Linked DNA regions of Thermobifida halotolerans. The protein of the gene in region 1 interacts with the protein of each later gene in a pairwise test. Links are inferred from orthologs where the notes say so. Each region holds a gene or a part of one and is shown in the gene's direction. Other genes may lie near its edges.

Evidence for each region. Proteins that work in one complex are often made in the same cells at the same time.
Region 2: the proteins of NI17_RS01085 (region 1) and clpS interact in binary tests that used the Escherichia coli proteins (3 or more experiments, as listed by UniProt). The link is inferred for Thermobifida halotolerans from one-to-one orthologs.

What each region holds. Positions count from the first base shown.
Region 1 is NZ_CP063196.1:253,124-259,129, forward strand. The notes cover bases 381-3,294. They hold NI17_RS01085 (Dps family protein), read left to right. Parts: upstream 381-1,560; coding sequence 1,561-2,028; downstream 2,029-3,294. Other genes in these bases: NI17_RS01075 (CinA family protein), read left to right, coding at 381-877; NI17_RS01080 (helix-turn-helix domain-containing protein), read left to right, coding at 1,036-1,392; NI17_RS01090 (RrF2 family transcriptional regulator), read right to left, coding at 2,099-2,551; NI17_RS01095 (GNAT family N-acetyltransferase), read right to left, coding at 2,785-3,252. Also shown: pgsA (CDP-diacylglycerol--glycerol-3-phosphate 3-phosphatidyltransferase), read left to right, coding at 1-374; more of NI17_RS01075, read left to right, coding at 380-380; NI17_RS01100 (DUF3046 domain-containing protein), read left to right, coding at 3,342-3,536.
Region 2 is NZ_CP063196.1:3,317,562-3,324,123, reverse strand. Bases 2,537-5,480 are described here. They hold clpS (ATP-dependent Clp protease adapter ClpS), read left to right. Parts: upstream 2,537-3,835; coding sequence 3,836-4,126; downstream 4,127-5,480. Other genes in these bases: NI17_RS14835 (MoaD/ThiS family protein), read left to right, coding at 5,389-5,480; NI17_RS14840 (M67 family metallopeptidase), read left to right, coding at 4,866-5,279; NI17_RS14845 (DUF2017 domain-containing protein), read left to right, coding at 4,170-4,721; NI17_RS14855 (nicotinate phosphoribosyltransferase), read right to left, coding at 2,537-3,686. Outside these bases: NI17_RS14870 (hypothetical protein), read left to right, coding at 1-634; NI17_RS14865 (tryptophan--tRNA ligase), read left to right, coding at 664-1,674; NI17_RS14860 (isochorismatase family protein), read right to left, coding at 1,739-2,314; more of NI17_RS14855, read right to left, coding at 2,370-2,536; more of NI17_RS14835, read left to right, coding at 5,481-5,667; NI17_RS14830 (PLP-dependent cysteine synthase family protein), read left to right, coding at 5,673-6,562. UniProt on the Escherichia coli protein: Involved in the modulation of the specificity of the ClpAP-mediated ATP-dependent protein degradation.

The sequences.
Region 1 (6,006 bases):
ACCCCATCGCCGACAAGGCCCTCACCGGAGCCGCGCTCGTGCTCCTGTCCTGGACCGGCGACCTGTGGTGGTGGGTCACCATCGTCATCCTCGCCCGCGAATGGGGCATCACCGCACTGCGGTTCGCCGTGATCAGACACGGAGTCATCCCGGCCAGCCGCGGCGGGAAACTCAAGACGGTACTCCAGATCGTCGCGATCAGCGTCTACCTGTTCCCCCTGCCCGACCAGTGGTACCTCCAGTACCCCGCACACGCCGTCATGGCCGCCGCGGTGGCGGTCACCCTGTGGACCGGCGCCGACTACGTCGCCAAGGCCCTGCGACTGCGCAGACAGGCCCGCGCCGGACACCCCGACGGCTCCGGGGAGGGCTGAACCCGATGCCCGACCACGCGCCCCACCTCGCCGCCCGCCTCCAGACCCTGCTCGCCCACCACGGCCACACCCTCGCCGTCGCCGAGTCGCTCACCGGCGGAATGATCGGCGCCACCCTCACCGCGGTCCCCGGAGCCTCCGCCGTCTTCCGCGGCGGAGCCGTCGTCTACGCCACCGACACCAAAACCAGCCTGCTCGGAGTTTCGGCCACCCTCCTGGCCGAACACGGGGCCGTCCACCCCGACGTCGCCGAGGCCATGGCCCGGGGCGCGCGCCGGGTGTTCACGGCCACATTCGGCCTCGCCGTCACCGGCGTCGCCGGACCCGACCCCCAGGACGGGCAGCCCGTCGGCACCGTCTACGCCGCCACAGCCCTTCCCGACAACCGCTGCAACCTGCGAAAACTCCAACTCCACGGGGACCGTGCGGCCATCCGGGACCAGACCGTCACGGCGGCGCTCACCCTCCTGCTGGACGACGTGTCACAAACCACCGTGAATTAACGGCCGCCAACCCGTTCAAGCCGTCGATCTCGGGGAACAAAACCTCACCAAGATCGTGTTATCCCTCCAGCGAACAAGGAAGCTATGAGGTGCGACGATCGGGCTTCGGGCAGGTACGGTGTTTTTATGAAGGTCGCTACCGGTAGGAGGGAGCGCGAATGATGGTCCTGCTTCGTCACCTGCTTGGTGACGTGCTACGGCAGCTTCGGCAGCGGCAGGGCCGCACTCTCCGCGAGGTGTCGGCCGATGCCCGGGTGTCGTTGGGTTATCTGTCAGAGGTCGAACGCGGACAGAAGGAGGCTTCCTCCGAACTGCTCGCCTCGATCTGCGGCGCGCTGGGGGTTCCCCTCTCCCAAGTTCTTCGAGAGGTCTCCGACCAGTTGGCGCTCGCCGAACTCCAGGAGGCGGCGCTCAGCGGATCGGTCCCCGCCGGATCCACTCCCAGCCCCGACCGTCTCGGCATCGACCCCATCCCCGATCGCGTTCCAGAGGTTGTCGACATGGTGGGCGTGTAGCACACGCCCACACGGAAAGAACGGGTCGGCCGCACACCGCGGCCGGCCCGTTCGCGTCACCCCCCACCAGGCACGATCCCGTCACCCAGGCGCGCCCACCGGGTTTTCCCGCGACGCCTCCGGGCAGTGGACCCCCAGCCGTCCCACGACAGACAAGGGGGATCAACCATGGCGAAGATCCACGGAGCGCTCAGCGAAGACGCCCGCAAGGTCACCGGCCAGGCGCTCCAGGCCGCGATCGTCGACCTGATCGACCTGTCGCTGCTGGGCAAGCAGACGCACTGGAACGTCATCGGCCGCAACTTCCGCTCCATCCACCTGCAGCTCGACGAACTCGTCGAGGCCGCCCGCAACCACACCGACATCCTCGCCGAACGCGCCATCGCCATCGGAGTCAACCCGGACGGACGCTCCCGCAGGGTCGCCGAGGACACCCGCCTCCCCCAACCCGACCCCGGCTACCTCCATGACGACAAGGTCATCGCGCTCGCCGTCGAAGCGCTCAGCGGCGCGGTCGACCGCTTCCGCGAGCACATCAGGGCCACCGAGGACGCCGACCCCGTCACCCAGGACCTCCTCATCGCGGCAGCCCAGGACCTCGAACAGCAGCACTGGATGTTCGAGGCGATGCGCTGAGGCAGCGCACCCGCCGAAACAACCGCGGCCCCCGCTCTGCGGGGGCCGCGCCGTGTGTTCGCGGGACGGGTCAGCTCATCCACGCCTCGGGGTTCTCCGCCAACGAGCGGACCGAGTCCGGAAGCGTCGACGTGGACACGTGCTCCAGGGTCACCGACTCCAGGATGGCCCGCTCACTGGCCCGCAACGCGATCCACACCTGCTGCAGACTGCGCGCGGCGCCGCCGTAGTCGACATGCTCGGGGCGCTCACCCCGCACGTTCGCCAACGGCCCGTCCACCGCGCGAATGATGTCGGCCAGCGAGATCTCCGCGGCCGGACGCGCCAGCCAGTACCCGCCGACAGGACCCCGCTGGCTGCGCACCAGACCGGCGCGCCGCAGCTGGGTCAGGATGTTCTCCAGGAATTTTCCGGGTATGGCTTGGGCACGCGCGAGCTGCTCGGCCGTGACGGGACCCCCACTGGCGGCCGCGAGCTCGGCCGCGGCACGCAGCGCGTAATCAACCCGGGCGGAAAGGCGCATGCTGCGATTATGCCGTGAACCGCAGAGGGCTCGGGCCAAGAGGACGGCCGGAACCCGGCCGTACGGCGTCGTCGTGTCTCATCGCCAGTTCTCCCACCGGAAATCTCGGCATCCGACGCGCCTGCCGCCACTGACCACCACAGAGCCGAGGAGGCGGACACGTCACCGTCCGCTTCCAGACTACCGACGCCGCCGACCGCTCCCACCGCCCGGACCGCGACACGAGGCCCCGCTCAGCGGAGGTCCCGCCGCATCACCACCCGGGGCACCACCGCGATCCCGGTCTTTGCCTCCGACCGCCACTGCTCGGCCAGTTGCGGCCCCCACTCCGCCTCGGGAAGCTCCGCGAAGCCGTGCCGCGCATACCAGGGCGCGTTCCAGGGCAGGTCCCGGAAGGTGGTCAACGTGATGCGCCGGTGGCCCAGCCGCCGCGCCTCCGCGCAGGCCGCCTCCAGCAGGGCGGTCCCGATCCCGCGCCGCCCGTGGTCGGGACGGACCGCGATCTGCTCCAGGTGGGCGTCGCCGTCCAGCACGGTCAGCGCCGCCAGTCCCACCGGGGGGCGTCCCGCCACCAGCACGGGCGAGCAGTGCTCCAGCATCAGCGTCGGATCGTCGGGCGGCAGCCGCAGTCCCACCGATTCGAACAGCCGGTCGGCGGCCAGACTCACCTCGACCAGCCGCCGCCGATCTTCCGGTTCCATCGGCCGTATCGTGAATTCCATCCCGTCAGCATGCCCCGTCCCGCTCCCGAGTGGTAGCGGATTCGGCGGGGACCGATACTGGAGGAGAGATGAGACTCTCCCACTTCTGGCAGCGCATGGGCGAGCAGTTCGGCGAGACCTACGCCGAGAGCCTGGCGCGCGACTACGTCATCGAGGAACTCGGCTCCCGAACCGTCCGTCAGGCCCTCGACGACGGCGTCGACGCCAAGGAGGTGTGGCGCGCCGTGTGCCGGACCTTCGACCTGCCCGCCAACGTCCACTGACCCCGGGCCGAACCCGAACGGAACACGCAATCGAACAGAGGTTCGGGTAGGATGGTGGGGTACCCGAGCCTGGAGTGGTTCTGGAGCGGTGCTGCCGCTCCGGGAGGACAGCCGCGACCGCCCGGGGAGGGGACGGCCCGGAGGTTGTCCACAGCGGGGGAGAACACGTCGCCGGATGTCACTGCCGCGACATAGTGTCACCCTCACCATGAAGAAGAAGGCACCGACCCAACAGGGGTTTCCCGTGGCAGCTGCTGATCGAGACAAGGCTCTTGAGACCGCACTCGCGCAGATCGAGCGCCAGTTCGGCAAGGGCACCATCATGCGCCTCGGCGACGACAACCGCCCGCCCATCGAGTCGATCCCCAGCGGGTCCATCTCCCTGGACGTGGCTTTGGGAATCGGCGGCATCCCGCGCGGCCGGATCGTGGAGATCTACGGTCCGGAGTCGTCAGGGAAGTGCCTCACCGCCGACACCTACGTCTGGACCGACCGCGGTCTTGAGACCGTCGCCGAGATCTTCGAACGGGCCGGGCTGCCGGTCTCCTGCACCAGCCGCGTCACCGACGTGCGCGACAGCGGCATCCGGGTCGTCAACGAGAGGGGTGAACTGGAGCAGGTCGCCGCGCTCACCCACAACGGGCGCAAGCCGGTGCTGCGCGTCACCGTCTCCTCCGGACGCCAGGTCACGGTCACCCACAACCACCCGCTGCGCGTCATGAACGACGACGGCCACATCGTCTGGCGCGAGGCCGGGGAGCTCCGCGAGGGCGACGTGCTCGTCTCCGCCGGATTCGGCGCGGTGCAGGCCGCCAGCGGCGGCGGCCTCAGCGAGGACGAAGCGGTCTTCCTCGGCTACCTCACCGCCGAGGGCAGCCTCGGCTCGCAGACCTCCATCCGCTTCACCAACGGCGACCCCGAGGTCGGCGCGGAGTTCACCGCCCTGGCCGAGTGGCTCCTGGGTGCTGAGGTCAAGACCTACCAGGGCAGAAACCGCGTCGAGTACGTCATCCCGGGCAAGGCGGTCCGCGCCGGACTCGCCGAACGCTACGGCCTCGACTACGTCGGCGCCGCCGCCAAGCGGGTCCCGCACGCCGTGCGCACCGCGGGCGACAAGATGCAGCGCGCGTTCCTGTCCGCCCTCTACGAGGGCGACGGCTGGATCGACGACTCCTCCTCCATCGGCCTGGGGACCGCCTCGGAGCAGTTGGCCCGCGACGTCCAGCAACTGCTCTACGGACTGGGCATCCCCGCCGCCCTCTACCGCGAGTACAACCAGACCTACGAACGGAACCACTGGAGCGTCATCGTCAATCCCTCGGCGGCGCACCGGTTCCTCAACGAGATCGGCTTCCGCTCCGCACGCCGGAAGGCCCAGGTCGAGAAGAACTTCCGGCTCTCGGTCGGCGGCCCGCGCGTCGAGGACATCCCGAACATCACCGGACTGGTCCGCGCGCTGCGCGACACCGTCGGCGGCGACCGCGACTTCGACGAGATCGCCGGAGACCTGTTCGGCGACACCGGCCTGTCATGCAGCCGCGACCGGCTGTTCCAGATCATCCGCTGGGCCGAGAACCGCCCGCACGAGGTCTCCGCGGCCGCCGAGGCGCTCCTCACCCACCTCAGACAGCTCGCCGCCGCACGTTACAGCTACGAGCCGATCACCGCCGTCGAGGACGCCGGGCGCCAGCCCACCTTCGACCTCATGGTGCCGCGCACCCACAGTTTCCTGGCCAACGGCATCCTGTCGCACAACACCACGGTCGCACTGCACGCCGTGGCCAACGCGCAGCGGGCCGGGGGAATCGCCGCCTTCGTCGACGCCGAGCACGCGCTCGACCCCTCCTACGCCCGCAAGATCGGCGTCAACACCGACGACCTGCTGCTGTCCCAGCCCGACACCGGCGAGCAGGCGCTGGAGATCGTCGACATGCTGGTCCGCTCCGGCGCGATCTCCATCATCGTCATCGACTCGGTGGCCGCGCTCGTGCCGCGCGCCGAGATCGAGGGCGAGATGGGCGACAGCCACGTCGGCCTCCAGGCCCGCCTGATGTCCCAGGCCCTGCGCAAGATCGCCGGTGCGCTCAGCCAGACGAAGACCACCGCGATCTTCATCAACCAGCTCCGTGAGAAGGTCGGCGTCATGTTCGGCTGCGCTTCCTGGGATACCCGGGTGACGCTGGCCGATGGTACGCAGGAGAAGATCGGGAAAATCGTCAGCCAGAAGATGGACGTCGAGGTCCTCTCCTACGACCCCGATCTGGGCAAGATCGTCCCCAAGCGGGTGACGAACTGGTTTGACAATGGTCCAGCGGAAGAGTTCCTGCACTTCAGGGTGGAACGTGCCGGAGGCGGGACCGGACGCGGTGAGGCCTCGATGGACTTGACGCCCAATCACCTGGTTCGCACTCCTGGAGGATGGCGAGAAGCCCAGGAGATCATGGTTGGTGATCGAGTCATGCTCGCCCAG
Region 2 (6,562 bases), 3.1 Mb from region 1 along the record:
ACCGGCGCCCGCCGCGTCGGCGTCGGCCGAACCGGAGGGGCAGCGGGTCCGGTTCCGGAACCTGACACTGACGTTTCCCGCCGACTGGACCGTCACGACGTTCGAGGACGTGGAGTTCAGCAACGGATCAGACCCCGACCAGGGATCGGTCACCGATGACTGGATGCTCGCCCACCCGCCCGGACAGCCCGGATGCGCCGACTGGGACCGGCAGACGTACTGGGGCGGAGGGGAGGAGATCCACTGCGTGCACGTCAAGATCTTCGGCCCCGGAGGCATCCGGTACGGAGGGGAGGGGTGGGAGCCGATCACCGAGGAACCCGAGTGGGGAGCATACGTTCCGAGAAGCGGCCTCGGGATGTGTCCTCCGGCAGCCGCCCCCGCTTCCGTCCCCGCCGACCACCACCGGCCGAACGTCTCCGAACTCGCCCCGGTCGGCGACCGCCAGGCGCTCCGCCGGGAGTACGGAATCTCCTGCGCCGCCTGGGGAACCGGCGAACCGGGAGTCTACGAGCAGCGGACCTGGCTGCTGCCCGAGTCGCAGATCCTCGTCGTGGACGAGTACGGCATCACCGAACTCGACGCGATCCTCGCCGACGGCGAGTTCGCCGGCGCCGAGGACGAGAAGGGCTGACCGACCGGACGCGCCGATAAGCTTTTCCCATGGCAGCGACCAAGACCTATCTCACAGGTGTCAAACCCACCGGTGAACCCCACCTGGGCAACTACCTCGGCGCGCTCAAACCCGCCCTGGAGGCCGCGCGCGAGTACGACGCGTACTACTTCATCGCCGACTACCACGCGCTCACCACGGTCCGCGACCCCGAGGTGCTGCGGCACAACATCAGGTCGGTCGCCGCCACCTGGCTGGCCTGCGGGCTCGACCCCGAACGCACCGTCGTCTACCGCCAGTCCGACATCCCCGAGACGTTCGAGCTGACCTGGATCCTGTCCTGCGTCACCGGCAAGGGCCTGATGAACCGCGCCCACGCCTACAAGGCCGCGCGCGACCGCAACGCCGCCGCCGGACTCGCCGACCTGGACGCCGGGGTCAACATGGGGCTGTTCAACTACCCCATCCTCATGGCCGTCGACATCCTCATCATGGAGACCGACCTGGTCCCGGTCGGCCGCGACCAGGCCCAGCACGTGGAGTACGCCGCCGACATCGCCGGTTCCTTCAACCACCTGTTCGGCGACGGCTACACCTTCCGCATCCCGCAGGGGGTCTTCCCCGACGGCGACGCCAGCGTGCTCCCGGGCGTCGACGGGCGCAAGATGAGCAAGTCCTACGACAACCACATCCCGCTGTTCCTGCCCGAGAACAAGCTGAAGAAGCTGGTCCGGCGCATCCCCACCGACAGCACCCCGGTCGAGGACCCCAAGGACCCCGACTCCTCCGTCGTCTTCCAACTCCTCACCCACTTCGCCGACGCCGAGCGGGTCTCCGAGACCCGCAAGCGCCTGGAGGCGGGCGGCATGGGCTGGGGTGAGCTGAAGAACGAACTGTTCGAGGCCATCAACACCGAGGTCGCCCCCAAGCGGGAGCGCTACGAGCAGCTCATGGCCCCCGACAGCGAACTCGACGACATCCTCGCCGAGGGCGCCCGCCACGCCCGCGAGCGCGCCCGCCGCGTCCTGTCCCGGGTGCGCGCCGCCGTCGGCATCGACTGACCCGCGGCCGCCCCGGCCGCGAGGGGGCCTCCCGACCGGGAGGCCCCCTCGCGGCGTTCCACCGTCAGGCCACCACCGGCTCGCCCTCCAGGACCACGTCGGCTCGGTCCAGTTCCGTCAGCGCCCTGTCCACCGTCGGGCGGGACACCCCGGCGGTCATCCCCAGCAGCACCCGCACCCCGAACCCGGCGCGGGCCGCGTCCAGGGCGGTGGCCCGCACGCAGTGGTCGGTGGCGATGCCCACCACGTCCACGTCGGTGACGCCGTGCTCGCGCAGCCAGTCGGCCAGGGGCACACCGCCCTCGGTCGCCCCCTCGAACCCGCTGTAGGCGGCCTCGTAGGCGCCCTTGTCGAAGACCGCCTCGACCGGCCCGGTCGTCAGGTTCGGGTGGAACTCCGCTCCGGGAGTGCCCACCACGCAGTGCGGCGGCCAGGAGTCCACGAAGTCGGGGGTGTCGGAGAAGTGCGGCCCCGGGTCCACGTGGCGGTCGCGGGTGGCCACGACGTGGTCGTAGTCGCCCCCGTGGGACGCCAGGTACCCGGAGATGGCGGAGGCCACGTCGGCGCCGCCGGACACCGCCAGGCTCCCGCCCTCGCAGAAGTCGTTCTGCACGTCGACGACGATCAGTGCCTTCTTCATGTCGCAACCTTCCTTCGCCTGCGTCGGACCGGACCGTCCGCCCCGACCGCGCGGGTCACAGCGATGCCCGCTGCTCGAAGACGGTGGGGATCGCGGGCTCGCCCCGGGACATCTGGTGCGCGGTCACCGGGAGTTCGGCGACCGCGCGGACGTGTCGCTCCCGGGCCGCCTCCAGCGGCTCCCGCCCCACGATCTCGCCCTTGCGGACCAGCGGAACCAGCAGCGGCCGCTCCCACCGCGTCAGCTCCGGCTCGTGGGCGAAGACACGCTCGGACACGGCCGTTCCGCGGTCGTCCAACCGCCGTGCCGCCCACTTGCGGCCTCCCTTGCTGGGCTTACCCACCGAACGCTTGGCCACCGGCGACAACGGGCCCTCCGGACCGTCGCCCAGCGCCCGCGCCACCAGCTTGTACACCAGCGACGCGGTCGGCGCGCCGGAACCGGTGACCAGCGCGGTGCCCACCCCGTAGCCGTCCACCGGGGCGATCGCCAGCGCCTGGATGGAGTGCTCGTCGAGATCGCCGGTGACGATGATGCGGGTCCCGGTGGCGCCCTTCTCGTCCAGGAACCGGCGCACCTGTACCGCCAGCTCCTCCAGGTCCCCCGAGTCCAGCCGCACCGCGCCCAGCTCCGGCCCGGCCAGCTCCACGGCGGTGCCCACGGCGCGCATCACGTCGTAGGTGTCCACCAGCAGTGTGGTCCCCTCGCCCAGCGACGCCAGCTGTGCGGCGAACGCGCTGCGCTCGTTGTCGTGCAGCAGGGTGAAGGAGTGCGCGCTGGTGCCCGTGGTGGGAATCCCGTGGCGGCGCCCGGCCTCGAGGTTGGAGGTGGCGGCGAATCCGGCGAGGTATGCGGCGCGGGCCGACGCCACCGCGGCCTCCTCGTGGGTGCGCCGCGACCCCATCTCGATCAGCGGGCGTCCGTGGGCGGCGCGCACCATCCGCGACGCCGCGGAGGCGATCGCGCAGTCGTGGTTGTAGACCGACAGCGCCAGGGTCTCCAGCACCACGCACTCGGCGAAGGAGCCCTCCACCACCAGGATGGGCGAGCCGGGGAAGAAGCAGTCGCCTTCGGCGTAACCCCAGATATCACCGGAAAACCGGTAGTCGGCGAGGAAGGAGAGGGTAAGGTCGTCCACGACGCCGTTCTGGGCGAGGAAGTCCAGAGTCCCGGAGTCGAAGCGGAAGTGCTCCAGCGCGTCCAGAAACCGTCCGGTCCCGGCGACGACACCGTAGCGGCGCGTCTCCGGCAGTCGGCGGGCGAACATCTCGAAGACCGTCCGCCGGTGTGCCGCGCCGCTGCGCAGGGCGGCCTGCACCATGGTCAACTCGTAGTGGTCGGTGAGAAGCGCACTGCTCCAGCGTTCGGTCATGGCCCCAACCCTAGTTTGTGTCTCTGAGGAAGAAAATCGGTCCGGTGTTTCGACACGCGCGGGTGGGGCTTCCCAGAATGGACAGTGAGCGGCAGGACACGCCGTCGGCCCCGCCCCGGAGTCAGAACAGCGAAGAAGGTGATGGAACCATGACCGCCACGCCGGTCGAACTCGACGAGCCGCGGATCGAGGAGCACCACCGGCCGGACGTGCCATGGGTCACGATCGTCTGGAACGACCCAGTCAACCTGATGAGCTATGTCACCTACGTCTTCCAGACGGTCTTCGGATACTCCCGGGCCAAGGCCCACAAGCTCATGGAGGACGTCCACTACCAGGGCAGGGCGGTCGTCTCCAGCGGCACCCGCGAGGAGATGGAGCGCCACGTCGCGACCCTGCACGAGTACGGGCTGTGGGCGACCCTGCAACAGGACAAGTGAACGCGGACGAGGACGTGTACCCGACAGCAGAGGCCAGCCGACCATGACCACCGGATTCCACGCCGCGCCGCACGGCGGTGCGCGCATCGAGATCGACCGCGACGAGGCCAGACTGCTGCGCTCCATGGCCGAACTGGTCCTGCGCATCGTCGAGGAGCCCGAACAGCAGGACGGACTCGCCGCCCTCGTCGGCATCAGCGAGTCCGCGGCCAGGCCCAAGGACCCGGTGCTGTCCCGGCTCCTCCCCGACGCCTACACCGACGACCCCGCCTCGGCGGGAGACTTCCGGCGCTACACCGAGAACGGACTGCGTCGGCACAAGCGCGAGAACGCCCAACGGGTGGTCGCCGCGATCCCCGCCGAGGGCGGTGCGGTCACGCTGGACGCGGACGACGCCCAGACGTGGCTCAAGCTCCTCACCGACGTACGACTCTCCCTCGGCACCCGCATGGGCGTCGAGACCGAGGAGGACGTCTACGCGATGCGCGCCGCCGCCTCACGGGACGACTCGCTGGCCGCCGCGGCGCACATCTACGAGTGGCTGACCCACCTCCAGGAGACCCTGGTCCAGGCGGTCTGGCAGCACCGGGAGTGACACGCCGGGGCGCCGCCGGGCCGGCGACCGGCCCGACCCCCGGCGCACCGGGCGGGTCCGCGGCCGCGGAGCCCCCGCGGCCAGGGCACACCAAGTCATACCTAGTGGGTGGGTAGGGATTCCGACTCGGCTAGTCTGAGAGTCATGCTGAGGATTGATCGCTCGATCTACGACAAGATCGTCGCCCACGCCCGCCGGGACCACCCCGACGAGGCGTGCGGCATCGTGGCCGGGCCCGAGGGCAGCGACCGGCCCGAACGCTTCGTCGAGATGATCAACGCCGAACGTTCGCCCACGTTCTACCGCTTCGACTCGCTCGAACAGCTCAGGGTGTGGCGCGAGATGGACGACCGGGACGAGGAGCCCGTCGTCATCTACCACTCCCACACCGCCACCGAGGCGTACCCGTCGCGGACCGACGTCAGCTACGCTTCCGAGCCGAACGCCCACTACGTCCTCGTCTCCACCAGGGATCCCGACACCGTCGAGTTCCGCTCCTACCGGATCGTCGACGGGGCCGTCACCGAGGAGCCGGTCGAGATCGTCGACGCGGGCTGAGAAAAACCGCGCGTTCGGAATCACCCGTGCGCCACGCATGTTGAACCTATCCGGCGGAGCGCCGCGCCTCCGCCGTCAGCACCCACAGACTTCTAACGGAGACACATCCATGGCGATCGAGGTCCGCATCCCGACCATCCTGCGCAACCTCACCGGTGGAGCCAAAGCGGTCGACGGCGAAGGCGCCACTCTCGCCGAGCTCATCACCAACCTGGACAAGAACCACCCGGGCATCGGTGAGCGGCTCGTCGAGGACGGACGGCTGCGCCGCTTCATCAACGTCTACCTCAACGACGAGGACGTCCGCTTCCTCGGCGGCCTCGACACCCCCGTCTCCGACGGCGACACGGTCACGGTCCTGCCGGCCGTCGCCGGTGGCATGCGCTGACCGCCATGAGGTTCGACTCCCTGCTCGACTCACTCGGCCGCACCCCGCTGGTGGGACTGCCGAACCTGTCGCCCTCGCCCGAGGTCCGGCTCTGGGCCAAACTGGAGGACCGCAACCCGACCGGGTCCATCAAGGACCGGACGGCGTTCTTCATGATCGAGCAGGCCGAGAAGGAGGGCCTGCTCACCCCGGGATGCACCATCCTGGAGCCGACCTCCGGCAACACCGGGATCTCCCTGGCGATGGTCGCCAGGCTGCGCGGTTACCGGATGGTCTGCGTCATGCCCGAGAACACCTCGGCCGAACGCAGCCAGCTCCTCGCCATGTGGGGCGCCGAGATCCACTACTCACCGGCCGAAGGCGGGTCGAACGAGGCGGTCCGCGTCGCCAAGCGCATGGCCGCCGAGCACCCCGACTGGGTGATGCTCTACCAGTACGGCAACCCGGCCAACGCCCAGGCCCACTACGAGACGACCGGGCCCGAACTCCTGGCCGACCTGCCGGAGATCACCCACTTCGTCGCCGGGCTGGGCACGACCGGCACCCTCATGGGCGTCGGCCGCTACCTGCGTGAACAGAGGCCGGACATCCAGATCGTGGCCGCCGAGCCCCGCTACGGTGAACTCGTCTACGGTCTGCGCAACCTCGACGAGGGCTTCGTCCCCGAGCTGTACGACGAGAAGGTCCTCAGCACCCGTTTCTCCGTCCCCTCCGACGCGGCGCTGCGCCGCACCCGGGAACTGCTCGACCAGGAGGGGATCTTCGCCGGTGTCTCCACCGGCGGAGTGCTGCACGCCGCCCTCGGCGTCGCGGCCAAGGCCGTCAAGGCCGGACAGCGCGCCGACATCGCGTTCGTCGTCGCCGACGCCGGATGGAAGTACCTGTCCACCGGGGC